DNA from 4 places in the Variovorax sp. PAMC 28711 genome. Region 4 is predicted to be linked to each of the others. Evidence: predicted binding sites of a transcription regulator. Region 4 holds the regulator's gene; each other region holds the start of a gene.
What was found. Region 4 encodes sigma-54, which starts transcription at its own class of promoters, with help from an activator protein. Its sites were predicted from a motif close to TGGCANGNAANCTGCTTT; they were not measured.

Region 1 (7,387 bases), 270 kb from region 4:
CTTTTGCGCCGCGGTCGACGTGCAGGTCCAGACGTTTGAACCCTTGTCGGCGTTGCTTAGCGTCAAGGTCACAGTTTTAGAAACAAGGGGCGTAGCTACGCCAGCGTCTTTAAATGTTGACACGATGGTGCAGCCGCCTGCCGCACTTGCGGTGAACCGCACCGGGATTTGTGGAGGCTCCACCCTTTGAGAAGATGGAGCCATGAACAAGTCGAACAAGTTCTCACCTGAGGTCCGCGAGCGCGCGGTGCGCCTGGTGTTGGAACACCGCGGGGAGTACCCCTCGCTGTGGCTGGCGGTCGAATCGATTGCCCCGAAGATCGGCTGCGTGCCGCAGACGCTGCTGACATGGGTCAAGCGTCACGAGATAGATTCCGGCGCGCGCGATGGCGTAACGACGTCGGAGGCGCAGCGCGTCAAAGAGCTCGAACGCGAGGTCAAGGAATTGCGCCGGGCCAACGAGATCCTGAAGGTGGCGAGTGCGTTTTTCGCCCAGGCGGAGCTCGACCGCCGATTCAAGTCCTGAGAGAGCTCATCGACGAGCATCGCGATACGTTCGGGGTCGAGCCGATCTGCAAGGTTTTGCAGATCTCCCCGTCCGGGTATCGACGGCATGCGGCGCTTCGTCGCGAGCCGGAACGGCGCTGCGCACGAGCGCAGAGCGATGACATTCTTGCAACAGAGATCAAGCGCGTCTGGCAAGCCAACATGCAGGTCTACGGCGCCGAGAAGGTCTGGCGGCAGTTGGCTCGCGAAGGCACAGCGGCGGCCCGATGCACGGTTGAACGGCTGATGAAACGCCTCGGACTTCGCGGCGTCATGCGGGGCAAAGTCGTACGAACGACGATCAGCGACCGCAGGGCGCCGTGCCCGCTGGACAAAGTCAACAGGCAGTTCAAGGCCGACAGGCCGAATCAGCTTTGGGTCTCGGACTTCACGTACGTCTCTACCTGGCAAGGCTGGCAATACGTGGCCTTCGTCATCGACGTCTACGCCAGACGCATCGTAGGCTGGCGAGTCAGCAGTTCGATGACGACAGACTTCGTCCTTGATGCCCTGGAGCAGGCACTGTACGCAAGGCAGCCGGAACGCGATCGAAGCCTTGTGGCGCACTCCGACAGGGGCTCGCAATACGTCTCTGTCCGCTACAGCGAGCGGTTAGCAGAGGCCGGCGTGGAGCCGTCGGTTGGCAGCAAAGGCGACAGCTACGACAACGCTCTGGCCGAGACGGTCAACGGTCTCTACAAGGCCGAATTGATCCATCGCCGGGCGCCTTGGAAGACGAAGGAGTCCTTGGAACTCGCGACGCTCGAATGGGTGTCTTGGTTCAATCACCATCGACTGCTGGAGCCCATTGGCTACATCCCGCCCGCCGAGGCTGAGGCAAACTACTACCGGCATCTCGCCGAGCAGGCCGTCATACCGGCCTGACTTAAACCAACTGGCCTCTACGAAACCCGGTGCGGTTCACGGTGCCGCCAAGGGTGGTCTTGAGCACGTACTTTCCGGTAATGTCGGTGTCGACGGCCGTGCCGGCGGCCTTAGCAGTAGTAGCGTCCGCGTTGGTTGCGCACGTGCCGTCCTGCGTGAACTTTTCGAGCACAGCTATGCGCTGGCCCTCGGCGAGCGAGACAGCTTCCGTGGCCTGTGCACGAGCGATGTAGTCCTGGTAAGCCGGCAAAGCCACAGCAGCCAAAATACCGATGATCGCCACGACGATCATCAATTCGATAAGGGTGAAACCCTTTTGTACGTTGCGTGCAATGGAACGACGGTTCATTTGAAAAACTCCAGGTTGGTAAATAAGGCCCGGGAACCTCCCGGAGCGCCTATCTATCCGCAGCATCTGTGCCAGCGCGCCAGAGGTGTCCCACGCTGACATTTGTGCGGACTAGTTCACATTCTGGTTACACCATGTGACACTTAGCGCCAGTTTGCTCGCGGACGGCGGTGACAAATTTGTCATCTGCCCAAAATGTCGCTCAGAGTTCAAGCACGCCCGCCGTTTGCAGCCAGCGAATGTCGCGCTGCGCCAGCCCGAGCAGCTCGCCGGCGGCGAACGCGTCGATCTGGCTCATGATTTCTTCGGTCTCGGCGGGCTTGGTGTGGGTGATGTAGATCGGGTAGCGCCGGCCGGGCGCGATCTGCGCGAGTTCGTCGGCCAGCGTGGCGGGCGACAGGTGCAGGCTGCGCTGCGCCAGGGCCTGTTCGCGGTTGCTGAAGGCGGTTTCGATCACCAGCACGCCGACGTCCATCGCGTTGATGCGCTCCCAGAAGGGCGCGTTGCGTTCGGTGTCGCCGCTGAAGACCCAGTTCGGGCCGCCCTGGGCGGATCGCACGGCGTAGCCGCAGGCGGGCACGGTGTGCACGGCGGGGAGCACTTCGATGTGCTTCAGCAGCCGGCTGCCGAGTTCGAGCTTCTGACCGACCGCGATGTCGTGAAAGCTGACGAACGGCTTTTCGCGGCTGGGGATGCTCGCGAAGTCGGGCCAGATGACGTTGTTGAACACGTGGGCGCGCAGTGCTTCGATGGTGGCGCGCAAGGCGTGCACGCGCAGCGGTTGCTGGCGGCGGCTGGCCACGGCGTCGATCATCAGGGGCAGGGCGGCGACGTGGTCGAGGTGCGAATGGGTGAGCACCACGTCGTCGATGCCGGCCATTTCGTCCAGAGTGAGGTCGCCGACGCCGGTGCCGGCATCGACGAGCAAATCGGTGTCGACCAGAAAAGAAGTGGTGCGGCAGTCTTTGGCGATGGCGCCAGAGCAACCCAACACGCGCACCTGCATTTTGTGGGCCTTTTGATATGTCACTTGGTTTCGAACCGGGTTGCGCCGTCCCAGCTCGCGTCTTTCGGGCGCAACGCCATGGAGGCTAAACGTTCGACGTACAGCTGGTAAAGGACTTTTTTGGCAGGGGTCGCGAGCAGCGGCGTCAAAAGGGTTCGGCCCGCCGCCCAGTCTTGCGCACGGTAGGCGGCGAGCACGTCTTGCCAGCGGGCCAGGTCGGCGAGTTGTTCTGCACTCGCCGCCGCGGGCCGCGCGAGGGGCGAATAAATGGTGACGGTCCGGGCTTTGCCCTTGACCCCGACGAGGTCGAGTTCCTGCCAGACGAATTGCGGCGCGGCGCGGCGCGTGGCGTCGCTGGCGATCACCTCCACGCCGTAGTGGCCGCTCAGGCTTTCGAGCCGCGACGCCAGGTTGACCGCGTCGCCCACCACCGTGTAGCTGCGGCGCAGCGCGGAGCCCATGTCGCCGACGCTCATGGTGCCGGTGTTGAGGCCGATGCCCACGCTGATTTCGGGGTGCCCGCTGGCGCGGTGCGCCTGGTTGAGGGTGTGCACGGCAGCGGCCATCTCCAGTGCGGCGGCCACGGCGAGGTCGGCGTGGTCGGGCGTGTCGACCGGGGCGCCCCAGAAAGCCATGACGCAGTCGCCCATGTACTTGTCGACGGTGCCGCGGTGCGTGCTGATGATCTCGGTCAGCCGGCTGAAGACGCCGTTGAGGAAAGTCTGCAACTCGGTGGGCGCCATCTGCTCGGACATCTGGGTGAAGCCGCGCATGTCGCAGAACATCACGGTGAGCTCCTTGCTCTCAGCGCGCATGCTGTAGCGGCGCGGCGAGAGGAGCATTTCCTGCACGAGCTGCGGCGGCACGTAAGTGCCGAAGAGCTGGGTCAGCCCCCGGCGAACGCGCGCCTCCACGAGGTAGCCCCACGCCACGTTGAGCGCGAAGGCCAGCGCAATCATGACGAGCGCGGCGGCCAGTGGCAGCACCAGATAGGCCTGCAGATAGAGCCAGCTGTTCAGCCCCACCACCACGGCGACGGTGCCCACGCCGAGCAGCACCGCGCGCGCGACCGACAGCACCGACAGCCCGTAGGCGAGCCCGAGCCCCGCCAGCAGAATCACCAGCACGTCGTAGATGTCGGATTCGCCGGGCGCTTCCGGCAGGCGGCGGTCGAACAGGCCCGAAATGATGTTGGCGTGCACCTCGACGCCAGGGAAACCCGCACTGACCGGCGTGGCGCGCAAATCCTGCAGCGCAGGGGCGGTGGCGCCGACCAGCACGATCTTGTCCCGCAGTTCGCCGGGTGCCAGCCCGCCGTTCAGCACGTCGGCCGCGGCCACGTAGCGAAACGATCCGCCCTGTGCACCGCCCGGCCCCCGAAAGGGGACGAGCATGCTGCCGGTCTGGTCGACCGGAATGCGCAGAGGCGCCGCCCGGCCCGGAATGAGCAGCGCGTCGAGCGCGCCGCCGGGCTTGAGCGACGCCTGCACGGACGGCATGCCGCTCGCCAGCCGGTACACCGTCAGGCCGAGCGATTCGTAATAGCCCGGCCTGGCTTCGTCGCCTTCGTAGGCGGCCAACAAGGGCGCCGATCGCACCAGGCCGTCGCCGCTGCCTTCGATGAGCATGTTCAGGAAGCCGGACGACGCGGCCGCGTTTGCCAGGGGCGGGATGTTGCCGCCAAAACCACCCCAGCGCGTCATGTAGTCGTGGGTCGGCGGAAAGGCGTCCGGCGGCAGCGCAGGTTGGGGCAACAGGCCTTTGGCACCCTTTTGGGTGAAGTAGTAGCCGAGCGCCACGCGCCGGTCTTTCAGCGCCGCGGCGAACGCGGCGTCGTGGTCGAGCGCGGGCGCCATGCGGTCGATCTCGTCGGCCAGCCCGGGCACGTTTCGCAAGGGGCCGGCGGCCAGTTGTTGCAGTGCCTGCAGGCTGGAGCTGCCGTCGGACTCGGCAAACACCACGTCGAAACCCAGCACGGCGGCCTGCTGCCGGTCCATGAGTTCGGTCGTCAGCCGCGCCAGCTTGTCGCGGCTCCACGGCCACTGGCCCATGGCCTGGAGGCTGGCATCGTCGATATCGACGATGACGATGCGCGGATCGAGGGTGCGGGGCAGCGTCGAGCGCAGCCGCACGTCATAGATGAAGTTGTCGAGCCGGTCGATGAACGAAAAGCGGTAGAGGCCGGTGGCATGCGCCAGCGCCAGGACCACCGCGACCAGCGTGATCGCCATGCGCGGCCAGTGCCGCCGGACGGCCTGGATCACCACGGGCATGGCGCGAAAAACCGCGGATCAGGCTTGGACGAACTGCATCCGGGTGCCGCCGAGTTCGAGCACGTCGCCGTCTTGCAGGGCCACGGCCTCGGTGCCGAGGGGCTCGCCGTTGAGGATGGTGCCGCCATCGATGGGGGCCACGACGTAGCCCTGGATTCGGCGGGTGACAGCGGCCACCGCCACGCCCGGCTTGCCGATGGTGGTGACGACCTTCTGCAGCGAGAGCTCGCGGCCGGCGCCAGCGCCCGAGAGCACACGAATGACGGCGGCGCTGATGCCGCTGCCGCCCAGCGACGCAGACACCGTGGGCGCAACCGAAAGGGGAATGGGCGCCGAAGACGGCGTGAGCAGGACCGTGCGCGCGATCGCCTCGGACACCACCGCGCCGGTGAGGTAGCGGATCTTGTACTTGCCGACTTCGATGACGTCGTTGTGTTCCAGCGCCTGTTTCTTGATGGCGCGAGCGTTGACATACGTCCCGTTGGTGCTGTTGAGGTCTTCAAGATAGACGTCGACGCCGATCATGTGGAGCACGGCATGCTCGCCGCTGATGGCGAGATTGTCGATCACGATGTCGTTGTACGGTCGGCGGCCTAAAGTGGTGCGGTCCTTTGCAAGGGTCACCTCTTTGATCACGACACCGTCGATCGAAACGATCACTTTCGGCATGGCCGACTCCTGAATCCGAGTGTTTTATTTCGTCTTGCCTGGCTCTGACGTGTTCATGTCACCTGCGCGGGCCAAGACAACCGAAATGTTGTCCCGTCCGCCATTGTCGTTGGCAGTTGCAACCAAAAGTGTTGCTTTTTCAGGCAGCCCGATATCTTGTAACAAAAGCGTGAAAAGCTGCGCGTCGGAAACCATCTCGCTCAAACCGTCCGAACAGAGCATGAACAGATCGTCCGGCTGGGCCGCGTGTGCGTGCATTTCGAGGTCGACATGGCGCTCGATGCCCAGCGCGCGCGTCACCAGGTTGCGGTGCGGCGACTGCGCGGCCTGCTCCGCGGTGATGATGCCGGCGTCGAGCTGCTCCTGCAAAAGCGAGTGATCGCGGGTGAGCAAATCGAGTTGGCCGTTGCGCAGGCGATAGCAGCGCGAATCGCCGATGTGGCCGACGATCGCGCGCTGCGGTCCGAACACGGCCACGACCAGCGTGGTGCCCATGCCCTGCAGCTGGACGTTCGAGATTCCCGCTTCGAGAATGGCCTGGTTGGATTCGTCGACGCCGGCCTGCAGCGCACGGCGCAGCGCACGCGGGTGCGCGAGCGGCCCCGAATGGGCGAGCCAGCGGCCGAAGCTGGCTTGCAGCAGGGCGATCGCCATGCCGCTGGCCACTTCGCCGCCGTTGTAGCCACCCATGCCGTCGGCCAGGATCGCGAGCCCCAATGTCGGGTCGAAAGCGATCGCGTCCTCGTTGTTCGCGCGCACACGGCCGGAGTTCGTGAGGGCAGCGAAATCCCAGGACAGCGCGCCGCCCAAAGCCGGACCGGTGATGCCGAAACTCGCCATGGACGTCGTTCAGTCTTCCGAATCAGTGCGCGACACGCGCGCGTTTTTGCAGGAACCGGCCCAGGCCGACCACGAAAGCCGCCCCGGCCGCCGCCGCCGCGTAATGCAGCCACGGATTGGCGACCAGCACCTCTCGCAGCGACACGTCGCTCACCATCGTTTCGCCACCGACCCAGCCGATCAGCGCGGCGCCGAGCACCACGATGATCGGGAAGCGCTCCATCAGCTTGATCATGAGCGTGCTGCCGAAGATGACGAGCGGGATGCTGATCGCCAGGCCCAGCACCAGCAGCGTCGTGCTGCCTTGCGCTGCCGCGGCGACGGCGATCACATTGTCCAGACTCATGACCAGATCGGCGATCAGGATCGTGCGCACGGCCGCGAAAAGCGTGCCGTATTCCTTGCCTTCGCCCTCATCGTCATCTTCGTCGCTGAGCAGCTGGACGCCGATGTAGAGCAGCAGCAGGCCGCCGACGATCTGCAGATAAGGCAGCGCCAGCAGCTTGACCGCCACCACCGTGAGCGCAATCCGCAACACCACGGCGGCCGCCGAGCCGAAGAAGATGGCCTTCTTTTGCTGGTCCGGCGGCAGCGAGCGTGCAGCCAGTGCGATCACGACGGCGTTGTCGCCGGACAGGATGATGTTGATCCAGATGATCTTGACCAGGCCGATCCAGAACTCGGCGCTTTGCATCAATTCCATGTTTTGTCTTCTCCGCTCTGTTTTGTATTGAAAAAGCGCCCGCAACCTGAATTGCGGGCGCTTTTTCTTTTTTGGGAGCTCTCTTTACCGCAGGGCTTCGATTACAGCCGGGCCTT
Region 2 (7,387 bases), 540 kb from region 4:
ATGCTCGGGCCGCTGGTGATCTTCATCTTTCCCTGCACCTTCGCGTTTCTCGGCTATTTTCTGTACCAGAAGATCACCATGTCGGGAGGCTTCTGATGGCGTCCTCCGGGCCCGACCCGCTCCTGCATTTGCCCATGGTCGCGCTGTCGCGCGACGGGGTGGCGCTGCCTTTGAAGGTGCGCATCGCGAACACCTTTCTGTCCCGGCTGCGGGGTCTGCTGGGCGTGCGTCTTTCACCCGATGCCGGCCTGTACATCGTGCCCTGCAGCAGCATCCACATGTGGGGCATGCGCGTGACGCTCGATGTGATCTTCGTCGACCGCGCCGGCGAGATCCTGCGCGTCTGCGAAGTCAGACCCTGGCAGCTCAAGAGCGTTTCGCGTGCCCACGCGGTGCTCGAGTGCGCCACGGGCACTGCAAAGCGGCTGGGCCTTGCGCCGGGCCAACGTCTGCTGCCGGTGCCAACGGCAGCGCCACTCTTCGGGGAGCACGCATGAGCCACCGTTCAACCTTCGGCGCCCGCATTCGCCGCTCGCCGCCGGCCCGCGCGATGCGAGGCGCCACGCTCGTGGAAATGGCCATCACGATGGTGATCTTCCTGATGGTGATCTTTGCCATTGCAGAGATGGCGCTGATGTACAAGGCCAAGGCCGTGGTCGACATGGCCGCGCTGGCCGCGGCGCGCGCGGGCGCGGTGGACAACGCCCGCTCCGGACTCACCAGCCAGATGCGGCTGGCTGGCAAGAGCGCTCTGGCGCCGCTCTACATGAAGCGTGCAGCCGGCCGGGGCGAGCTGGCAGGGGCGATCGTTCGCGCCAATGTCGATGTGTCGGGCATGTTCATCGATGTGCTGAATCCATCGCCCGCGAGCTTTGCCGATCATGGCGTCACCGCGAACGGCCGGCGCTTCATCCCCAACGACAACCTCATGTACCGCAGCACGCAGGTCAAGGGCGGCTCCAGGCAAAACATCCAGGACGCCAACCTGCTCAAGATTCGCCTCACCTATTGCTACAAGCCGGTGATGCCGCTGAACGAAGAGTTCCTGTCCCTCGTGCTGGCATGGTTCAACCTCGGCGATGTCTGCCGGGCGCAGGGTCGCGTGCCGATTCGCTCCGAAGCCGTCGTGCGCATGCAGTCGGAGGCGGTGGGTTGATCGACGGCGCGCAGCGGCCGCCGGCTGCACCGCCCGCAGCCGTGTCAGTGGCCTGAAACGACCACCGGCACTTCTGTCGCCGGCGGCGTGTTGCGGCTGCGCCCCGCGCGCACGATGCCGTCGATCATCACCATGCCGACGCCCGGAATGTCGCCGAGCTGCACGCTTTCGAGCAGGCCCGCGGCGGGCGAGTGTTGGGCGCGGTCCATGAAGACGAAATCGGCGTCGCGGCCCACTTCGACGAGGCCGCAGTTCAGGTTGCGGATGCGTGCGGTGTTGCCGGTCGCGAAGCAGAACACCTGCTCCGGCGGAATGCTCGCGAAGGCCGAGATGAAAGCCACCATGCGCAGGATGCCGAGCGGCTGCACGCCCGAGCCGGCGGGCCCGTCGGTGCCGAGGATCACGCGATGCGGACACTTGAGTTCGATGGCCGCGCGCGCCGCGGCGATGGCGGTCTTCTCGTTGCCGTTGTGCACGATCTCGATGGCGCGCGTGCTCTTTTCGCAAAGTTCGCACACGTGGGCTTCGGGCAAGGACGTGTGGCCGCCGTTGATGTGGCCGATGATGTCGGCATCGGCTTCGAGGACCACGTCCTTGTCGATGAGGCCGGAGCCGGGAATCGACGGGCCGCCCGTGTGGATGGTGCTCTGGATGCCGTACTTGCGCGCCCACGCGACCATCTCCTTGGCCTCGTAGCCCGCCTTCACCGTGCCGAGACCGACTTCGCCCAGCAGGCTCACGCCCGCTTCGGCGAGCTCCTTGAAGTCGCTCTCGACCATGCCCTTTTCGATGATGGGCGCACCGGCCAGCACCTTCACGCCGCTCGGCCGAAAGTTGTCGTAGGCGCGCTGCGCCGTGATAGCCAGCGCCTTCAGGCCGACGATGTCTTTCGGGCGGCCGGGCAGGTGCACTTCGCCGGCGGAAATCATCGTGGTCACGCCGCCGTTCATGGTCGAATCGATCCAGCCGAGCTGGCTCTGGCGCGGCGTCCAGTCGCCGAACACCGGGTGCACGTGGCTGTCGATCAAGCCGGGCGCGACGCAGGTCTTCTTGCAGTCGATGACGGTCTTCGCGCCTTCGAGGTCACAGTCTTTTTCCTTGCCGACCGCCACGATCAACCCATCGTTCACGACGATCGTGTCGGCGTCGAGGATGGGTCGGTCGATGTCGCCCGAAAGGAGCAAACCGATGTTCCTGATGACGACTTTGCCGGACTTCGCGCCCGCAACTGCTTCTGCCATGGATGACTCCTCGTGGGTGGAGATGGATATCTTTTAATGAACGGCCGGCGTGGCGCCGACGGCGCGCAGCACGGTGTCGATCGCGAAGGTTTCCCAACGCGCCACTGCCTCGGCGGTTTCGAGCGGCTCGCCCAGGAAGGCGGTGAGCGTGTGGCGGTTCGACATGTAGAAGTAGCCGGTCGAGGCGATCAGGAGGTACACCTCGCGCGCGGCCACGTCCTTGCGGAACAGGCCCTTGGCGATGCCGCTCGCGAGCACTTCGCGGATCACGTTGATCGCGTGCGACGAATACTCGCCCGCGCGCAACGACTTCGAGATGTGCCGGCCCTTGTGCAGGTTCTCGGTGTTCAGCAGCGTGACGAACTCGGGGTTCTTGCGGTAGTAGCCGTGCACGAAACGGATCACCGCGGTGAGCGTTTCGACGGGCTGGTCGGCGTCGAGTGCGATGGCGTTCTCGGCCACGTCCATCGCGCGGTACATCTCTTCGAGCACCGCGATGAACAGGCCTTCCTTGCTGCCGAAGTAGTAATAGATCATGCGGTCGTACGACTTGGCGGCCTTCGAGATCTTCTCGACGCTGCCGCCGTCGTAGCCGTACTTCGCGAACACCTTGGTGGCCGCCTTCAGAATCGCCTTGCGCGTGGCCTGCGCCGCCGCATCGCGCACGCCGGTGCCGCGACGCACACCGTTGGCTGTCGAAACCTTGGCAACGGCCATCGATTACTTTTCGGCGAACGCGCGCTCGACCACGAAGTCGCCAGGGGTCGAGGTGTTCCCCTCTTTGAAGCCCTTGGCTTCGAGCATGTGCTTCAGGTCGACCAGCATGCCGGGGCTGCCGCACAGCATCACGCGGTCTTCGGCGGCGTTGAGCGGCGGCAGGCCGAGATCGTCGGTCAGCTTGTTGCTTTCCATCAGCTCGGTGATGCGGCCCATGTTGCGGAAATCTTCGCGCGTCACGGTCGGGTAATAGAGCAGCTGGTTCTGGATGAGCTCGCCCAGGAACTCATGCTTGGGCAGGTGGTCGAGCACGAGGTCGTGATAGGCCAGCTCGTCGACCTGGCGCACGCCGTGCACGAGGATGACCTTCTCGAACCTCTCGTACGTTTCCGGGTCGCGGATCACGCTCATGAAGGGTGCGAGGCCGGTGCCGGTGCCCAGGAGATAGAGGCGCTTGCCGGGCAGCGTGTAGTCGATGAGCAGCGTGCCGGTCGGCTTGCGGCCCACGATGATCTTGTCGCCGACCTGGATGTGCTGCAGGCGCGAAGTGAGCGGGCCGTCGTCGACCTTGATGCTCAGGAACTCGAGGTATTCCTCGTAGTTGGCGCTCGCGATGCTGTAGGCGCGCAAGAGCGGCTTGTCGTTCACGCGCAGACCGATCATCGTGAAATGCCCGTTCGAGAAACGCAGCGCGGGGTCGCGCGTCGTGGTGAAGGTGAACAGGCGGTCGGTCCAGTGGTGGACGCTGAGGACGGTTTCTTCGCTGAAGGCACTCATGGCTTGAGATTTTTCGGTGGTTCGATGGTTCGGTGAAAACGCCGTTGCGCGTTGGCATTGCATTTGCTACATTGATTTTGAATGTAGCGTTCACAACATCAAAGTGGAGTGAATGCTACACAAAGAGCAAATCGATCACAAGCACCTTCTGAGCCAGCCGGTGCTTGGCGATCTCAAGGATTTTCCACGATGACAGAACACACCAAGACAGACGGGTTACCGGGCATGGACGTGATGCCCATGGACGCCGTCGCCACTCGCGCGCCCCTGCGCAACGACAAGGTCAGCGTGCCCAAGGTCGAGTGCAACGCCTGCCCGGTGCTGTGCCAGATTTCCGAAGGCCGCACCGGCGCCTGCGACCGCTACGCCAACCGCGCCGGCACGCTGGTGCGGGTCGATCCGGTCGTGCTGCTGCGTCGCGCCGTCGAAAGCAATGCCACCGCATTGGTGCCTTTTGCACGTCCCGGTGCCGAAACGACCGCCAATGGTGCGCCGCCGGCCGCGCCCGATTGGGACGGCGACCTCCTGCTGGCCGACGAGGTCTTCGTGACTGGCGTCGGCTCGTCGACCACCTATCCCGACTACAAGCCTGCGCCGTTCATCGTCGGCTCGAAGGTGCGGGGCGTCGACATGGTGACGGTGGTGACCGAAGGCATCTTCAGTTACTGCAGCCTCAAGATCAAGATCGACACCGACCGTTTCCTTGGCGCGGAGCAGGCCAACGTCCGCTACAAGGGCGAGGTCGTCGGCCACGTCACGACGGCCGAATACGGCTCGCAGATGCTCTCGCTCGGTGGTGTGCACCACCTCACCGGCGGCAGCAAGAAGGAAGGGCGCCTGACGCTCGAACTGATGCAGCTGCTCGGCAACAAGAAGCCGGCCGAATGCCTCATCGACGGCGGGGCCGGCATCGTCATCCAGGCGGGCAAGGCGCCGATCGTCAACGGCGTCGAAGAGCAGCGCATGCGCGTGGGCTGCGGCTCGGCGGCGGTTGGCATCTTCGCGCGGCAGTTCGCCGGCGTGGCCGACGAAGTGGTGGTGGTCGACGACCACATCACCGGCGTGCTCACGCAGCACCAGGCCGGCCGCTGCCTCGACATGGCGCCCTCCGGCATCGAGATGCGCGGACGCAAGTCCACGCCAGGCCGGTACTTCCAGGTCGCGAACCCCGGCAACGGCTGGGGCGGCACCGACATCGACGATCCGCTCTCGATCATCGAAGGCTGGGAAGCCGGTGTCGCCAGGCCCGGCCTGCGGCTCCTCATGACCTCGACCACCGGCGAACATGCGCAGTGGTACGTGCTCGACAACGCCTTGCAGGCTATCGAGCAACCGATGCCCGAAGAAGTGCGCCGCATCGTCGAGCGCATCGGCGAGAACTGCGAGCCCTCGCTCTGCACCGTGTTGTTCCTCGGCGGCGCGGGCGGCAGCCTGCGCGCCGGCGTGAGCGAGAACCCGGTGCTGCTCACGCGCGCCATCAAGAACGCGCTGGTCAACGTCACCTGCGGCGGCGCACCGGCCTATGTGTGGCCCGGCGGCGGCATCACCGTGATGGTCGACGTGATGCGCATGCCCGACAACAGCTTCGGCACCGTGCCCACGCCGGCGATCGTCGCGCCCATCGAGTTCAGCATGCGGCTGGACGACTACGCAGCCCTCGGTGGCCACACGGCCAGCGTGTTCCCGCTGGAGCAGGCGCTCTCGCGCGGTGCCTGGCAGGACGACGGCGCGCCGATTGCGCGCCAGTGGCAGACGATCGACGCGGCCAATCCCTGGCCGCTCGCGCAACCCCCGATGCTCGGCTGAGGCGATGACCGCACAGCGCACCGCGCTCGACGCACATCGGTGGCATTGGAACCACGGGCCGATCGACATCGTGGCCGAAGCCCATGGCGATGTGCAGGCCGTGGCGGCCGCGCACGTTGAAGCGTGGCAGCGCTTTCAAGGCTTGCTCGGAGAACTGGTGCTCGAACTGCCGCTGCTGCGCCAGCCGGTCGGCGCCGAGTGCTTGTTGCGCAGCGGGGTCGCGCGGCGCATGTGGCGCGCCTGTGCGCCGTTCCGGCCCGCGTACATCACGTCGATGGCAGCGGTGGCTGGCAGCGTGGCCGAGGAACTCATCGCTTTCTACGACCGACCCGGCATCGATCGCGCGTGGCTCAACAACGGCGGCGACATCGCGCTGCACCTCGCGCCCGGGCACTCGGTGCGCGTCGGCCTGTTCCCGGAACTCGCGCGCTTCGACCTGCGGGACGCCGACCGCATCGCGATCGACGGGAAATTCGATGTCACGAGCGACCTGCCGGTGCGCGGTGTCGCGACCAGCGGCTGGCGTGGCCGCAGCTTTTCGCTCGGCATCGCCGACAGCGTGACCGTGCTTGCCGCCACGGCGTCGATGGCCGACGCGGCCGCGACCGTGATCGCCAACGCCGTCGACATCGACGACGCCGGCATCCACCGCAAACCGGCAAGCGACTGCAAGGACGACAGCGACCTCGGCGACCGCCTGGTGACGGTCGCGGTCGACCGGCTGGCATCCGCGCAGGTGCGTCGCGCACTGGATGCGGGCGCGGCGCGCGCCCTGCTGCTGCAGAACGCCGGACTGATCGTTTCAGCCGTGCTGGTTTGCCAGGGGCAGCACCGCACGGTCGAGCCCTTATGCTCCAACGCCGGGTCGTCGACAGCGGTGTCAGCGGCCTCTGTTGGTTCAGTATTTGCTTAACGAAAACCCCATGATCGAAATCCGCCGCGTCTTCACGCATGTCGAACACATCCACCACGAGTTCGGACCCCGCGCCGCCACGCCGTTGGTGCGCGGTGCGGTCGGTGCCGTGCTGACCAACCCGTTCGCGGGACGCTACGAACCCGACATCCTGCCGATGATGAGCCTGCTCGACCCGGTGGGCGTCGACATGGCGCACCAGCTGCTCGCCGCGATGGCGGTGCCGGTCGAAGACATCGCGACCTACGGCAAAGGCGCCATCGTCGGTGCCGCGGGCGAACTCGAACACGGCGCGCTCTGGCATGTGCCGGGCGGCTACGCGATGCGCGAGTTGCTTGGCTGGAAGGGCGACCGTAACGCCTACCGCGCCGGCCAGGCCGAAGAAAAAACCGGCCAGCCCGCGAATGCGCTGTCGATCGTGCCGTCGACCAAGAAGGTCGGCGCGCCCGGCACCACGCTCGACGTGCCGCTCACCAACATCAATGCCGCGTACGTGCGCGGCCAGTTCGACGCGATCGAAGTGCGCGTGCCCGGTGCGCCGGCCGCCGACGAGATCGTCTTCATCCTCGCGATGACGACGGGCTACCGCATCCACGACCGCGTCGGCGGGCTGCGCGCAGAAAACATCGCCAAGTGGGACGGCCTGCGCTGATCCCGTCAGAGACAAGGAACACCCCACCATGCCAGCCAACATCCGCAAACTCATCGTGCAGGTCGACGAAACGCGTGTCGAAATGGGCCAGACCATCGACCCGCCGACGCGTCGCGCCGTCGCCA
Region 3 (7,387 bases), 920 kb from region 4:
CTCGTCAAGCAGGCCAAGTCGCTCTACGAATCGGCCATTGCCATCGACGGCAACGCGCTCGACGGCTCGGCCTACAACAGCCTGGGCGTCCTCTACTACAAAGTGCCCGGGTGGCCCGTGGGTTTCGGCGACAAGGCCAAGGCGAAAGACCTCCTGCAGAAAGCGCTGGCGCTCAATCCCAAGGGCATCGATCCGAACTTCTTCTACGGCGAGTACCTGGTCGAGACCAAGCAGCCGGAACAGGCGGTGCCCTACCTCGAGCGGGCGATCGGTGCGCCGGCACGGCCCGGCCGCCTGGTGGCCGACACCGGACGCCGCGAAGAAGCCCGCGCCCTGCTCGAAAAGACCAGGGCAAAGTAGCAGGCCGCAGCGCGGCGCGGCGCGGGGCTCAGCGGTGCGCTGCGTCGAAGCGCAGCTGCACACTGACACCCTGTCCGCCTCTGGCCGTGCCGAACACGACTTCCAGGCCGTGCATTTCGGCAATGCGTCGCACGATCGACACGCCGAGGCCGCTGCCGCCCTCCTCCTGGCCGTCCGGCCGGTAAAAACGTTCGCCAAGCCGACGCAACTGCGCGTCGCTGAGCGGCGGGCCGTCGTTGGCGACCTCGACCGTGTCCTGCGTGAAACGCAGGACAACGCCGGTGCCGACCGGCGCATAACGGATGGCGTTGTCCAGCAGGTTGCGCAGCAGGACAGTCAGCAGGTTCTCGTCGCCCATCAGCGGGAAGGGGTACTGGCCAACCGGCGGCCATTCGCACGACAATTCGATGCCGCGACGTTCGGCCAGCAACAGACAGTCGCTCATCGCCTGCTCGACGACGGGCGTCCAGGCCACTTCGACGAGCGCGGGCAGCGCGCCGGACTCCACGCGCGACAGCGCCAGCATCTGCGTCACGAGCCGCCCCATTCGATCGAGGCCCGCATCGAGCTTGCGTTCAGCCTGCGTGCGCTCGTCCGGACTGCCCGAGCGGCGCACCACGTCCCACTGGGCGCGCAGCACGGCCAGCGGTGTGCGCAGTTCATGGGCCGCATCGGCGGTGAACCGGCGCTCCCGCACGAGCAACGCGTCGATGCGCGCGAAAAGGCCGTTCATCGCGCCGATCATCGGTTTGAGCTCGGCGGGCGTGGGGCCTTCGGGAATGGGTTGGAGGTCGTCTGCCTGGCGATTCGCCAGCTCGGTGGTGAGATCGGCAATCGGTGCCAGCGCGCGCCGCACCGCCCACGCCATCAACGCGAGCAAGAAGGGCAACACCAGCAACCAGGGCGCAACCTGGCTGGTCATCAGCCCGAAGATCAGCTCGTCGCGCTCGTAGGTGCCCTGCCCTGCCGCCACCTGCCAGCGACCGTCCAGCGATTGCAGGTAGTACACGCGCCAGGGGCGACCCGCGACATCCTCGTTGAAGAAGCCGCTGCGGTTCGGCAAGTTGGGCAGCTGCACGCCTTCACGGTCCGCCAGCATGAGTTGCCCGTGCTGGTCCCACACCGCCACCGCGAGGTCGCGCACGTCGGATTCGCCCGCGTCCGGCGCACCTTCCTGCGGCGCAGGCGGCAACGGACCTTCCGCCCGGCCAATGTCGGGACCCAGCGTGGACTGCAGCTGCCGCGCGAGCCGGATCAGTTCGGTGTCGAAAAGCTCGTTGATCTGGTGCCGCGCCTGGTCGATCGAAAAGTACAGCGCGACGCCCCACACCAGGGGAGCACACACCAGCAGATACAGCAGCAGGCGGCGTTGCAGGCTCATGGGCCGGCCTCGCCGGAACCGATGGCATAACCGACGCCGCGCACCGTGCGCACGATGTTCGGATCGATCTTGCGACGCAGATGGTGGATGTGCACCTCCAGCGCATTGCTTTCCGGCTCGACCCCGCTCCAGTCGTACAGTTTTTCCAGCAGGTGCGCCTTCGACAGCACCCGCTGCGACTGGCCCAGCAAGGCTTCGAGCACCGCCAGTTCGCGGCCCGTGAGGTCGACCTTTGCGCCCTTCCACAACACGACCTTGGTGGCCGGGTCATAGTGGAGCTGGCCGTGCTGCCATGCCGCCTGCGCCTGCCCGGCGGCACGCCGCACCAACGCGCGCAGGCGGGCTGCCAGTTCATCGATGGTGAGCGGCTTGACGAGGTAGTCGTCGGCACCGGCGTCGAGCCCGGCGATGCGCTCTTCGACGCCGTCACGCGCGGTGAGGATCAACAGCGGCACCTTGAGACCCCGTTCGCGCCAGCGCCGGAGCCACACCATGCCGTCGCCACGCGGCAGGCCCAGGTCCAGCACCACGGCGTCGAACGCCGCGCCGGCCAACGCCGCATCGGCCTTGGCACCGTCGCCGAACCAGTCGACCGCGTGCCCCAGCTGCCGCAAGCCGACGGCGAGCGCCTCGCCCAGCAGGACGTCATCTTCAACCACCAGCAAACGCATGTCAGTTCACTCCCGGCCACGTGGATCGGTGCCGCAGGTCATTATCAGGACCGGTTCTCACGCCGGAAAAGAACGAGTCGGTCGCCCGGGCGTCCTTCATTTCGGCCCGGCCCCCGGCGAAGGCGCAAGCCCCAGTGCCGAAAGCACGGGCTGCACAACGGCCGCCCGAAAGTCGAAGCCGCTCTCGTCGAACGCGTCGTAGGTGGTCCAGACGACGGCCGCCAGCGCCACCGCCGCGCCGATGGCGGCGAGCACCGCGGGCAGACAGGCCGGCTCGGGGTCGCGCGCGGGCGCGCGCGCTTTCAGCGCAGTGCGGTCGGCGTCGGTTTGCATCGTCATCTCCTCGATCGTGTGGGCCGCAAGAGCGCCGCCTGCCGGGCGATGATGGTTCGCCGACCTTTTCTTTTCGTTAAGGCCGTCGCGCGCACGGGCCGGCGCACCAATGCGGTGACGAATGCTGTTCTCCGGACGAACCGGCTCGATCGCAGTGCGGAAAACCGAAAATCGGGGCCGAAGGCGGCCTATCGGTCGGCACGGACATTGCTTGAACCTGTGAACTGTCCCCGGCGCCGTTGCCGCGGGTTTCACAGTGCCTCCGCTAATGAGGGCGGGATTCGAGCGAATCGACAGCGAACACGCTGGCGTTTCGCCTGCTCCAACCGGTAAGCGCGCAGGACATGACATGAAAATCGCAGTGATCGGCCACGGCATGGTGGGCCACAAGTTTCTGGAGCAACTCCATGCGCTCGGAATCACAGACGCCGAAGTCACGGTGCTGTGCGAGGAACCCCGCCCGGCCTACGACCGGGTTCACCTCTCCGAATTCTTTGCCGGCAAAACCGCCGAAGATCTTTCGCTGGTCGAACCGGGCTTCTTCGAGCGCAGCGGCTTCACGCTGCGCCTGGCGGCACGCGCCGTGGCCATCGAACGCCGCGACAACACGGTCACCACCGCCGATGGAGAGGTGGTGCACTACGACAAGCTGGTGCTGGCCACGGGTTCTTCGCCTTTCGTGCCGCCGGTGCCCGGGCGCGACCGCGCGAACTGCTTCGTCTACCGCACCATCGAAGACCTGGAGGCGATGAAGGAATGCGGCGCGCGCTCGAAGACCGGCGTCGTCGTGGGCGGTGGCCTGCTGGGCCTCGAATGCGCCAAGGCGTTGCGCGACATGGGCCTCGAGACGCACGTCGTCGAATTCGCACCCCGCCTGATGGCCGTGCAGGTCGACGAAGGCGGTGGGCGCGCGCTGCGCAACAGCATCGAGGCGCTCGGCCTGCAGGTGCACACGGGCCGCAACACGGTCGGGATCGTCGATGGTGCGACGGGCCGGCACCGCATGGTCTTCGCTGACGGCACGCACCTGGAGACCGACATGATCGTGTTCTCCGCGGGCATCCGGCCGCGCGACGAGCTGGCGCGTCAGAGCCTGCTGGCCCTCGGCGCGCGCGGCGGCATCGCGGTCGACACGCATTGCCGCACCAGCGACCGCAACGTCTACGCGATCGGCGAATGCGCCGCCTGGAACGACCAGACCTTCGGCCTCGTCGCGCCGGGCTACGACATGGCGCGCGTTGCCGCAAAGCACATCGCCGGCGAGGAAGACGCCGCCTTCACCGGCGCCGACATGAGCACCAAGCTCAAGCTGATGGGCGTCGATGTCGCGAGCATCGGCGACGCGCACGGCAGGACGCCGAGGTCGCGTGCGTACCAGTACGTCAACGAGCACAAGCAGATCTACAAGAAGATCGTGGTGAGCGAAGACGGCAAGCAACTGCTCGGCGCCGTGTTGGTGGGCGACGCAGCCGAATACGGCACCTTGCTGCAGCTGGCGCTCAACGGCATCGCGCTGCCGGCCGACCCGGAGTTTCTGATCCTGCCGTCGAGCGACGGCAAGGCCAGGCCGGGCCTCGGCGTCGAGGCGTTGCCCGACACCGCACAGATCTGCTCCTGCAACAACGTGAGCAAAGGCGCCATCTGCGCTGCGGTCGGCGAAGGCGCCTGCACCATCGCCGACATGAAGGCCTGCAACAAGGCCGGCGCCTCGTGCGGTGGCTGCGTGCCGCTGGTCACGCAGGTCATGAAGATGGAGATGGCCCAGCGCGGCATGGCCGTCAACAACCATCTGTGCGAACACTTCCCCTACTCGCGCCAAGAGCTCTACCACCTGGTGCGCGTCGGCCAGATCAAGACCTTCGCCGACCTGCTCGCCCAACACGGCAAGGGCCTGGGCTGCGACATCTGCAAGCCGACCGCGGCCAGCGTGCTCGCGTCGTGCTGGAACGACTTCGTGCTCCAGAAAGACCTGGCGAGCCTGCAGGACAGCAACGACTACTTCCTCGGCAATATCCAGAAGGACGGCAGCTACTCGGTGGTGCCGCGCATGCCGGGCGGCGAGGTCACGGCCGATGGCCTGATCGCCGTGGGCCAGGTCGCGAAGAAGTACGGCCTGTACACCAAGATCACCGGCGGCCAGCGCGTGGATCTGTTCGGCGCCCGCGTGGAGCAGTTGCCGCCGATCTGGGAAGAGCTCATCGCGGCCGGTTTCGAGTCCGGCCATGCGTACGGCAAATCATTGCGCACGGTGAAGAGCTGCGTCGGCTCGACCTGGTGCCGCTACGGCGTGGACGACAGCATGGGCATGGCGATCGAACTGGAGCACCGCTACAAGGGCTTGCGCACGCCGCACAAGATCAAGTTCGGCGTGTCGGGTTGCACCCGCGAATGCGCCGAGGCGCAGAGCAAGGACGTCGGCATCATCGCCACCGAGAAGGGCTGGAACCTGTACGTGTGCGGCAACGGCGGCATGAAGCCGCGCCATGCCGAACTGATCGCGTCCGATCTCTCCAAGGCCGAGCTGGTGAAGCTGGTCGACCGCTTCCTCATGTTCTACGTGCACACGGCCGACCGGTTGCAGCGCACCAGCACCTGGCGCGACAACCTCGAGGGCGGACTCGACTACCTGAAGGGCGTGCTCATCGACGACACGCTCGGCCTGGGCGCCGAGCTCGAAGCGCAGATGCAGCACGTGGTCGACACCTACCAGTGCGAGTGGAAAACAGCGGTGAACGACCCCGCCACGCGCCAGCGCTTTCGCTCCTTCGTCAACAGCGAGAAGAAAGACGAGCACATCGTGTTCGTCGAAGAACGCGGACAGATCCGGCCCGCCCGCAACGAAGAACGCGCGGAAGCCGGCGTCGCCACGGCCTGAACCCAGGAACACCCATGACCACCGAAACCCTTCGCTGGACCGCCGTGTGCGCGGCCACCGACATCCTCCCCGACACCGGCGTGTGCGCGCTCGTGGAGGGCGTGCATGTCGCGATCTTCCGCATCGGCGCTGCGGGGCCGTTCTTCGCGATCGACAACGTCGACCCGAAGTCGCAGGCCAGCGTGCTGTCGCGCGGCCTTGTGGGCAGCCTGGGCGACCGCATCGTCGTCGCGTCGCCGCTCTACAAGAACCACTTCGACCTGCGCAACGGCGAGTGCCTCGAAGCGCCGGAGCACTCGGTGCGCGCCCATGCGGTGCGCGTCGAAGACGGTCGCGTACAGATCTCGCTGGCCTGAGGGTCGCCCTTCTTTTTTTCATCGTTTTCAAGGAATCCCCATGGCCTACCTAGCCCCTGCCGAGTTCGTCACCAAGATGGTCGACGCCGGCGAATCCAAGCTCCTCATGTCCACCCGCGACACGCTGATCCGCTCCTACATGGCGGGCGCAATCCTCGCGCTGGCAGCCGCCTTCGCTGTCACCATCACCGTCAATACGGGCAACGCACTGGTCGGCGCGATGCTGTTCCCGGTCGGTTTCATCATGCTGTACCTGATGGGTTTCGACCTGCTCACCGGCGTGTTCACGCTGGCGCCGCTGGCCGTGCTCGACAAGCGCCCCGGCGCCACCTGGAAAGGCGTGCTGCGCAATTGGGGCCTGGTGTTCGTCGGCAACTTCGCCGGTGCACTGACGGTGGCGTTGTTCATGGCGATCATCTTCACCTTCGGTTTCAGCGAGGCGCCCAACGCCATCGGCGAGCGGCTCGGCCACATCGGCGAAGGCCGCACGCTGGGCTATCAATCGCACGGGGCGGCCGGCATGCTGACGCTGTTCGTTCGCGGGGTGATGTGCAACTGGATGGTGTCGACCGGCGTGGTCGCGGCCATGATGTCGACCACCGTGTCGGGCAAGGCGATCGGCATGTGGATGCCGATCACGATCTTTTTCTACATGGGCTTCGAGCATTCGGTCGTGAACATGTTCCTGTTCCCCACCGGCCTGATGCTCGGCGGCAAGTTCACGCTGATGGACTACCTCGTCTGGAACGAGATCCCGACGGTGCTGGGCAACCTGGTCGGCGGCCTGACCTTCGTCGGTCTGACGCTCTACGCGACGCACTACAAGACGGCGGCCAAGCGCGTCGTGAGCTGAACGCATCGCCGCGCCCTCGATGCGCAAGACGCTCGGCCAGCACTCGCTGGCCGGAGCCGGTCGGGTCAACCAGGATTTCCACGGCGCGATGCTGCCGGAGGGACCGCTGCGCACCGCCAAGGGCATCGCGGTGGCGATCGCCGACGGTATCGGCTCCAGCCGCGTCAGCCAGGTCGCCAGCGCCGCGGCGGTGCGCGGCTTTCTCGACGACTACTACGCCACCTCCGATGCATGGTCGGTGCGGCGTTCGGCGCAGCGCGTGCTCGCCGCCACCAACTCCTGGCTGCACGCGCAGACGATGCGCAGCGACGCGCGTTTCGACAAGGACGCCGGCTATGTCTGCACCTTCAGCGCGCTCATCTTCAAGGGGCGCGACGTGCACATGCTGCACGTCGGCGATTCGCGCATCTACCGGCTGCATCCGCACGCCCTCGAGCAGCTCACCGAAGACCATCGTGTGCATCTGTCCTCGGTCGAGTCGTACCTCGGGCGTGCACTCGGTGTCGGCGCGCATGTGGAGATCGACTACCGCGACTGGACGGCGGAAGTCGGCGAGGT
Region 4 (7,387 bases):
GGCCAGCGGCTTGCCGTTCTTGTCCATGGCCTTGGAATCGCAGGTCGCACCGGCGGCCGGCGCGGCCATCTTGTCCTGCGCGTGGGCGCCGAACGAGAGACAGGCGCCGAGAGCGATCAGGGAAAGGAGCTTTTTCATGGTGTGGTTGTCCTCGAAAGGTTGATGGGGTGACAGCAGCCCCGGGCCGGGGCCATTCATGCTAACGGTCCAGACGGGCTCGCGGATGACCGATCGGGCGAAGCCGGGGTTGGCCCCACGTAAAATTCACGGATGCTATTGGTCAAACAGGAGCTGCTCGCGGCGCTCGCGAACACGCTCGAATCCTTCTCGCCCGGCGCTGGCGCCAAAGCCGCGTTCGAGTCGCCCAAGGTGGCAGCGCACGGCGATTTCGCCAGCACGGCCGCCATGCAACTCGCCAAGCCGCTCGGCCGGAAGCCGCGCGAACTGGCCGAAGAACTGAGCGCGGCCCTGCTGGCCACGCCCGCTTTCGGGCAGTGGGTGCAGGCGGTCGAGATCGCCGGCCCGGGTTTTCTCAACATCCGCCTGAAGACGGCCGCCAAGCAGCAGGTGGTGCGCGAAGTCCACGTTGCCGGCGACGCCTACGGCCGTCAGCCCGTGACGGGCGAAAAAGTGCTGGTCGAGTTCGTCTCGGCCAACCCGACCGGCCCGCTGCATGTGGGCCACGGTCGCCAGGCCGCGCTCGGCGATGCCATCTGCAACCTGCGCGCTTCGCAGGGCGATGCGGTGTACCGCGAGTTCTATTACAACGACGCCGGCGTGCAGATCCAGACGCTCGCCAGCAGCGTGCAGATGCGCGCCAAAGGCCTGAAGCCCGGCGACGCCGACTGGCCGAGCGGCGAAAAAGCCGCGGCCTACAACGGCGACTACATCGCCGACATCGCCGAAGATTTCAAAGCGAAGAAGACCGTGAAATCGGACGATCGCGCGTTCACCGCGAGCGGCGACATCGACGACATCGACTCGATCCGCGAATTCGCCGTCGCCTACCTGCGTCGGGAGCAAGACCTCGACCTGCAGGCGTTTCGCGTGCGCTTTGACAACTACTACCTGGAGTCGAGCCTGTACACCAGCGGCCGGGTCGAATCGACCGTGGCCAAGCTCGTGGCCGCCGGCAAAACGTACGAGCAGGACGGCGCGCTGTGGCTCCGGTCGACCGACTACGGCGACGACAAGGACCGCGTCATGAAAAAGGGCGATGGCACGTACACCTACTTCGTGCCCGACGTGGCCTACCACGTCGCCAAGTGGGAGCGCGGCTTTCACACGGTCGTCAACATCCAGGGCACCGACCACCACGGCACCATCGCGCGGGTGCGCGCCGGCCTGCAGGGCGTGGGCGAGGGCATCCCGGCAAGCTACCCCGACTACGTGCTGCACACCATGGTGCGCGTCATGAAGGGCGGCGAGGAGGTCAAGATCAGCAAGCGCGCCGGCAGCTACGTCACGCTGCGCGACCTGATCGAATGGACCAGCACCGATGCGGTCCGCTTCTTCCTGCTGAGCCGCAAGCCCGACACCGAATACACCTTCGACGTCGACCTCGCCGTGGCGAAGAACAACGACAACCCGGTGTACTACGTGCAGTACGCACATGCCCGCATCTGCTCGGTGCTCGCCAGCTGGGGCGGCGACGCGGCGACGCTGCAAGATGTCGACCTGTCGGCGCTCGAGAGCCCGGCCGCGCAGGCGCTCATGCTGCTGCTCGCCAAGTACCCCGACATGCTGACCGCGGCCGCCAAGGATTTCGCGCCGCACGACGTCACGTTCTACCTGCGCGAGCTGGCCGCCAGCTACCACAGCTACTACGACGCCGAGCGCATTCTGGTCGACGACGAAAGCGTCAAGAAAGCCCGTTTGGCGCTCGTCGCCGCCACCGCGCGGGTGCTGCACAATGGCCTCGCGATTCTCGGCGTCAGTGCGCCGAGCAAGATGTGAACCTCACCATGAAGAAGACAAGCATGAACCTCGGCCGGCAGCGCGGCAACATCGTCATCGGGCTGATCGTCGGCCTGGTGCTCGGTCTCGGCGTGGCGCTGGGCATCGCGGTCTACGTGACCAAGGTGCCGATCCCGTTCATGAACAAGACGCAGCGTGGCGGCGTCGAGCAGGACGAGGCCGAAGCCCGCAAGAACCGCGACTGGGACCCGAACGGCCCACTGGCCGGCAAGGCCGGCGCCGCCAAGCCGCCGACCACCGTCTCACCCGTGGCCGTGCAGCCCGCGACCGTCGGGCCGCTGAACGCGCCGACCACGCCGTCCGGCCCGGTGCCGGTGGTGGTCGCGCCGACCCGGCCCAAGCCGGCGGCGCCGGTCGAAGCCTCGAGCGATCCGCTCGGCGACCTGGCGCGTTCACGTGCCGGCACCGGGGGCGGCTCGGTCCAGGCCTCGGCCGCACAGACCGCGCAGCCCAATGCCGCCGCCGGCGCCGACCCCTTCATGTACTTCGTGCAGGCCGGCGCTTTCCGCTCCACCGACGACGCCGAAGCGCAGCGCGCCAAGCTCTCGCTGATGGGCGTGGAAGCCAAGGTCACTGAGCGCGAGCAGGCCGGTCGCACCGTCTACCGCGTGCGCGCCGGTCCCTTCAACAAGAAGGACGACGCTGACCGCCTCAAGGAGCGGCTCGACGGCGGCGGTCTCGAATCCGCGCTCGTCCGCGTGCAGCGCTGAACGGCGCTTGACTTTTCTTTACCGGCTGCGGGTGGGAACTCCGCGCGGTGCAACGGGCTCTGTCTGCCCACAGGAGAACCTTCCACATGAAACGTCGTGATTTTTCGTTGGCCGCTACTTCGCTGGGCCTGATGGCCATTGCCAATCTGTCGCATGCCCAGGCGCGCATGCCCAAGGCCGGTACCGAGTACCTGGTGCTCGACAAGCGCGCGCCCAGCGACGCACCGGCCGGCAAGATCGAGGTGGTCGAGTTCTTCTCGTACAACTGCCCGCATTGCAATTCCTTCGAGCCCGAACTCGAAGCGTGGGTCAAGACGCTGCCGAAAGATGTGGTGTTTCGCCGCGTGCCGGTGCCTTTCGTGGGCAACGACGTCGAAGCCAAGCAGCGCCTTTTCTACGCACTCGAGGCGATGGGCAAGCTCGACGAATACCAGCCCAAGGTGTTTGACGCGATCCACAAGCAGCGCCAGAACGTGAACGGCGACGCCGCCATCATCGCGTGGGCCGAAAAGAACGGCCTCGACAAAACCAAGTTCACCGAAGCGTTCAATTCGTTCGGCGTGGCGAGCAAGGCCAAGCGCGCATCGCAGCTCACCGAGGCCTACAAGGTGAGCGGCGTGCCAGCGTTGGGTGTGGCGGGGCGTTTCTATGTCGACGGCGAACTGGCTGGCAACATGACGAAGTCGCTGCAGACCACGAATTTCCTGATCATCGAGGCGCGCAAGGGTTGAACCTTTCGACTGCCTGGGCGGGCTTTTTCGTCGAGGACGCGTCAGTTGGGCGTCTACAATCAGCAGCAAGTTTCGTGCCTCTATGAACCTGCGCTCTATCTCCTTCCCCCGCTTCCTGACCGCCGCCGCTGCCTGCGCCCTCGCGCTGGCGGCGGCCCTGCCGGCCCACGCCGAAAAGGCCGACCGCCTCAAGCCAATGAACATCGAGTCGGACGCGTTGCGTTACGACGACCTCAAGCAGACGAGCGTGTTCACCGGCAAGGTGCTCGTGACCAAGGGCACGATCGTCATCCGCGGCGCTCGCATCGACGTGCGCCAGGACCCGGAGGGCTACCAGTACGGCGTGGTCACGCCCGAGCCGGGCAAGCAGGCCTACTACAAGCAGAAGCGCGACGCGCCCGGTGACGAGTGGACCGAGGGCGAGGCCGACCGCATCGAATACGACAGCCGCGCCGACAACGTCAAGTTCATCGGTCGCGCCGTGATGCGCCGCCTGATCGGCGCCAAGCCCAACGACGAAACCACCGGCGCGCTGATCGTCTACGACCAGAGCAACGACACCTTCACGGTGAACGGCTCGGCCTTGCCGCCGGACGCCAGCGTGGCAGCCGGCACGCCGGGCGGCCGTGTCAGGGCCGTGCTGACGCCGCGCCAGCCGGTTTCCGGGGCGGCTGCGGGCGGCAAGGGCGCACCGGCACCGGCCGCTTCGCCGGCACCCGGCGCCGGCTTGCGTCCGAGCACCACGCTGAACGGCGGAGACGCGCGCAAGTGATCGAAACCGCGGGCACTGCAGACGTCGGCAGCCAGGGCAGCCGCCTCGAAGCGCGCGGTCTGCAAAAGACCTACGGCAGCCGCACGGTGGTGAAAGACGTATCGCTTGAAGTCCAGAAGGGCGAAGTCGTCGGATTGCTCGGCCCGAACGGCGCCGGCAAGACGACCTCGTTCTACATGATCGTCGGCCTGGTCCGCGCCGATGCCGGCGAGATCACGATCGACGGCGAGCCGATTGCGCACATGCCGATCCACAAGCGCGCGCGCATGGGGCTCTCGTACCTGCCGCAGGAAGCCTCGATCTTCCGCAAGCTCAATGTGGAGGAAAACGTGCGTGCCGTGCTCGAGCTGCAGCGCGAGGACGACGGCAGCGGCCGGTTCGTGCCGCTCTCCAAGGCGCGCATGGAAGAGCGCCTGACCGAATTGCTGACCGACCTGCGCGTCGACCATCTGCGCGATTCGCCGGCGCTCGCGCTGTCGGGCGGAGAACGTCGCCGCGTCGAAATCGCTCGCGCGCTCGCCACGCAGCCGCGCTTCATCCTGCTCGACGAACCGTTCGCCGGCATCGACCCGATCGCCGTGATCGAGATCCAGCGGATCATCAGTTTTCTGAAAGAGCGCGGCATTGGCGTGCTCATCACCGACCACAACGTGCGCGAAACGCTCGGCATCTGCGATCACGCTTTCATCATCAGCGACGGGCAAGTGCTGGCACAAGGCACGCCTTCGGAGATCGTCGACAACGCCGAGGTACGACGCGTGTACCTGGGCGAACACTTCCGGATGTAGCGGGGCGCATGAAGCAAGGCCTGTCGCTGCGCGTTTCGCAGCACTTGGCGCTCACGCCCCAACTTCAACAGTCGATCCGGCTGCTGCAGCTTTCCACGCTCGAGCTGAGCCAGGAAGTCGAGCAGATGCTTGACGACAACCCTTTTCTCGAACGCACTGCCGAAGAAGCGGCGCGCGAGGAGTTCGGGCTCGACACGTCCGACACGCCGGCGCCTCGCGAAGACGACCGCGACGCCGATTTTTCCGGGAGCACCGCCAGCACGTCGTCCGACGACACGCCTTCTTCCGCCAGCAGCGAGACCGAGTCGCCGGTCGCCGATGTGGCCGACCGCGAGCCCGACTGGGAAGGCGACGGCACCGTCGAGCTGACGCCCGACGACGGCGAATGGGGCGGCGACGCGCAGGCCAGCGGCAACAACCTCGGCCCCAACGACGGCAGCGAGCGCATCGACGCCACCGAGTTGGCCCGCAGCCAGGAATCGCTGCAATCGTTCCTGCACCGCCAGGCGCTGAGCCTGCGGCTCAATGCCAACGACCAGGCCGCGCTGCGCTTCCTGATCGAATCGCTGAACGACGACGGCTACCTCGAAGACTCGCTGCCGGCGCTGGCCTCGGGGCTCGCGGGCGACGACAACGACCAGTTCGACGATCTGGTTCATCATTTCCAGGTCGCGCTCGGCCTGCTGCAAAGCCTGGAGCCGGTCGGGGTCGGCGCACGCGACCTCGGCGAGTGCCTGGCGATCCAGCTTCGCGCGCTGGCACCTGCGAACGCGGCCCGCGAAAGCGAAAATGCCCGGCAGGTCCGCAAGACCGCCCTCCTGATCTGCAAGCAGCCAATGGAGCTGCTCGCGCGCCGCGACTTCAAACGCCTCGCCACGCTCACCCGCAGCAACGAGGAAGAGGTGCGCAGCGCATTGCAGATGATCGCGCGGCTCGAGCCCAAGCCGGGTCGTCGCTTCGTCGATGTCGAACGCAACATCGTGGTGCCCGACGTGATCGTCACGCGCACCGGCCGCGGCGCCACGCTCAAGTTCCGCGTGATGCTCAACCCCGACGTGATGCCGCGGCTGCGCGTGCACGACATCTACGCCGGCGCGCTCAAGGCGCACAAGGGCGAGGGCAGCCAGGCGCTGTCGCAGCGGCTGCAGGAAGCGCGCTGGTTCATCAAGAACATCCAGCAGCGCTTCGACACCATTCTTCGCGTGTCCAACGCCATCGTCGAGCGTCAGAAAAGCTTCTTCGTGCACGGCGAACTCGCCATGCGCCCGCTGGTGCTGCGCGAGATCGCCGACGAGCTGGGGCTGCACGAGTCGACCATCAGCCGCGTGACGACCGCCAAGTACATGGCGACGCCTTACGGCACGGTGGAGCTCAAATATTTCTTCGGTTCGGCGCTCGGCACCGAGACCGGCGGCAACGCGTCGAGCACGGCCGTGCGGGCGCTCATCAAGCAGTTCGTCACGGCCGAAGACATCAAGAAGCCGTTGTCGGACAGTCAGGTGTCGGAGATGCTGAAAGAGCAGGGCATCGAGTGCGCACGTCGCACGGTCGCCAAATACCGCGAGGCGCTGCGCATCGCGCCGGCCAATCTGCGCAAGGCGCTGTAGCCGCGACAATCGAGGGGTGAACGATCTCTCCCTATTTTTGCCTTGCGCCGCCGGCGTCGAGGAATTCCTGGCGCAGGAAGTCCATGCGCTGACTGGCCGCGTCGGGCAAGACCTGCTCACGCTGCGGGGCGGCGTCCGGGTGCTTGCCGAATGGCGCGACGCGCTCAAGCTCAACCTGCACAGCCGCCTCGCGCAGCGCGTGCTCATCGAGCTGGCCCAGGCGCCGTACCGCAGCGAGAACGACCTCTACGCCATCGCAAGCGGCGTGGCCTGGGAGATCTGGTTCACGCCGCAGCAGACTTTCAAGATCGAGACGACCGCCCAGCACAGTCCGCTGCAGAGCCTGAACTTCGCCACGCTGCGCATCAAGGACGCGATCGCCGACCGCTTTCGCGCCAAGGCGAACGGCGTGCGGCCGAGCATCGAGACGCAGTGGCCCGATTGCCGCGTGTTCGCGCACCTGACCACCGACACCTGCACGCTCTACATCGACACCAGCGGCGAGCCGCTGTTCAAGCGCGGCTGGCGGCAGGACAAGGGCGATGCGCCGCTGAAGGAAACGCTGGCTGCCGCGATGCTCGCCGCCAGCGGCTGGTGGAACCCCGAGACCGGCGAGGTCGCCCCCCAGCCGCTGTACGACCCGTGTTGCGGCAGCGGCACGATTGCGATCGAGGCCGCGCAGATCGCGGCCCGCATTCCGGCCGGCTGGCTGCGGCGCTTCGGCTTCGAGAAGCTGCTGCCGTTCCAGTCGCACGTGTGGGAGGCGATCAAGTCCAACGCAGCGCCGGCCGACGAGGTCGAC

Region 1: the regulator sigma-54 is predicted to act here: its motif matches at 1,837-1,854, upstream of AX767_RS11100 (pilin).
Region 2: the regulator sigma-54 is predicted to act here: its motif matches at 3,944-3,961, upstream of AX767_RS09785 (6-hydroxynicotinate reductase).
Region 3: the regulator sigma-54 is predicted to act here: its motif matches at 2,942-2,959, upstream of nirB (nitrite reductase large subunit NirB).

Annotation. Positions count from the first base shown of each region.
Region 1 covers NZ_CP014517.1:2,239,817-2,247,203, reverse strand. The annotation lists gene AX767_RS22275 (pilin) at 1-204, opposite strand, end outside; one part of gene AX767_RS21015 (IS3 family transposase) at 203-491, shown strand; AL1L pseudoknot at 481-597, shown strand; one part of gene AX767_RS21015 (IS3 family transposase) at 491-1,431, shown strand; gene AX767_RS11100 (pilin) at 1,433-1,780, opposite strand; gene AX767_RS11095 (3',5'-cyclic-nucleotide phosphodiesterase) at 1,983-2,786, opposite strand; gene AX767_RS11090 (CHASE2 domain-containing protein) at 2,807-5,059, opposite strand; gene AX767_RS11085 (FHA domain-containing protein) at 5,078-5,728, opposite strand; gene AX767_RS11080 (Stp1/IreP family PP2C-type Ser/Thr phosphatase) at 5,753-6,568, opposite strand; gene AX767_RS11075 (TerC family protein) at 6,591-7,271, opposite strand; gene sucD (succinate--CoA ligase subunit alpha) at 7,373-7,387, opposite strand, start outside.
Region 2 covers NZ_CP014517.1:1,967,496-1,974,882, reverse strand. The annotation lists gene AX767_RS09815 (type II secretion system F family protein) at 1-96, shown strand, start outside; gene AX767_RS09810 (DUF192 domain-containing protein) at 96-497, shown strand; gene AX767_RS09805 (TadE/TadG family type IV pilus assembly protein) at 494-1,156, shown strand; gene AX767_RS09800 (amidohydrolase family protein) at 1,201-2,397, opposite strand; gene AX767_RS09795 (TetR family transcriptional regulator) at 2,431-3,114, opposite strand; gene AX767_RS09790 (ferredoxin--NADP reductase) at 3,118-3,891, opposite strand; gene AX767_RS09785 (6-hydroxynicotinate reductase) at 4,081-5,697, shown strand; gene AX767_RS09780 (UPF0280 family protein) at 5,702-6,610, shown strand; gene AX767_RS09775 (amino acid synthesis family protein) at 6,621-7,262, shown strand; gene AX767_RS09770 (amino acid synthesis family protein) at 7,291-7,387, shown strand, end outside.
Region 3 covers NZ_CP014517.1:3,424,265-3,431,651, reverse strand. The annotation lists gene AX767_RS16540 (hypothetical protein) at 1-360, shown strand, start outside; gene AX767_RS16535 (ATP-binding protein) at 389-1,741, opposite strand; gene AX767_RS16530 (response regulator) at 1,738-2,412, opposite strand; gene AX767_RS16525 (hypothetical protein) at 2,509-2,751, opposite strand; gene nirB (nitrite reductase large subunit NirB) at 3,095-5,620, shown strand; gene nirD (nitrite reductase small subunit NirD) at 5,635-5,976, shown strand; gene AX767_RS16510 (formate/nitrite transporter family protein) at 6,017-6,829, shown strand; gene AX767_RS16505 (bifunctional protein-serine/threonine kinase/phosphatase) at 6,849-7,387, shown strand, end outside.
Region 4 covers NZ_CP014517.1:2,507,199-2,514,585, forward strand. The annotation lists gene AX767_RS12260 (hypothetical protein) at 1-138, opposite strand, end outside; gene argS (arginine--tRNA ligase) at 271-1,956, shown strand; gene AX767_RS12270 (SPOR domain-containing protein) at 1,965-2,687, shown strand; gene AX767_RS12275 (thiol:disulfide interchange protein DsbA/DsbL) at 2,774-3,418, shown strand; gene lptA (lipopolysaccharide transport periplasmic protein LptA) at 3,501-4,190, shown strand; gene lptB (LPS export ABC transporter ATP-binding protein) at 4,187-4,978, shown strand; gene AX767_RS12290 (RNA polymerase factor sigma-54) at 4,987-6,585, shown strand; gene AX767_RS12295 (THUMP domain-containing class I SAM-dependent RNA methyltransferase) at 6,602-7,387, shown strand, end outside.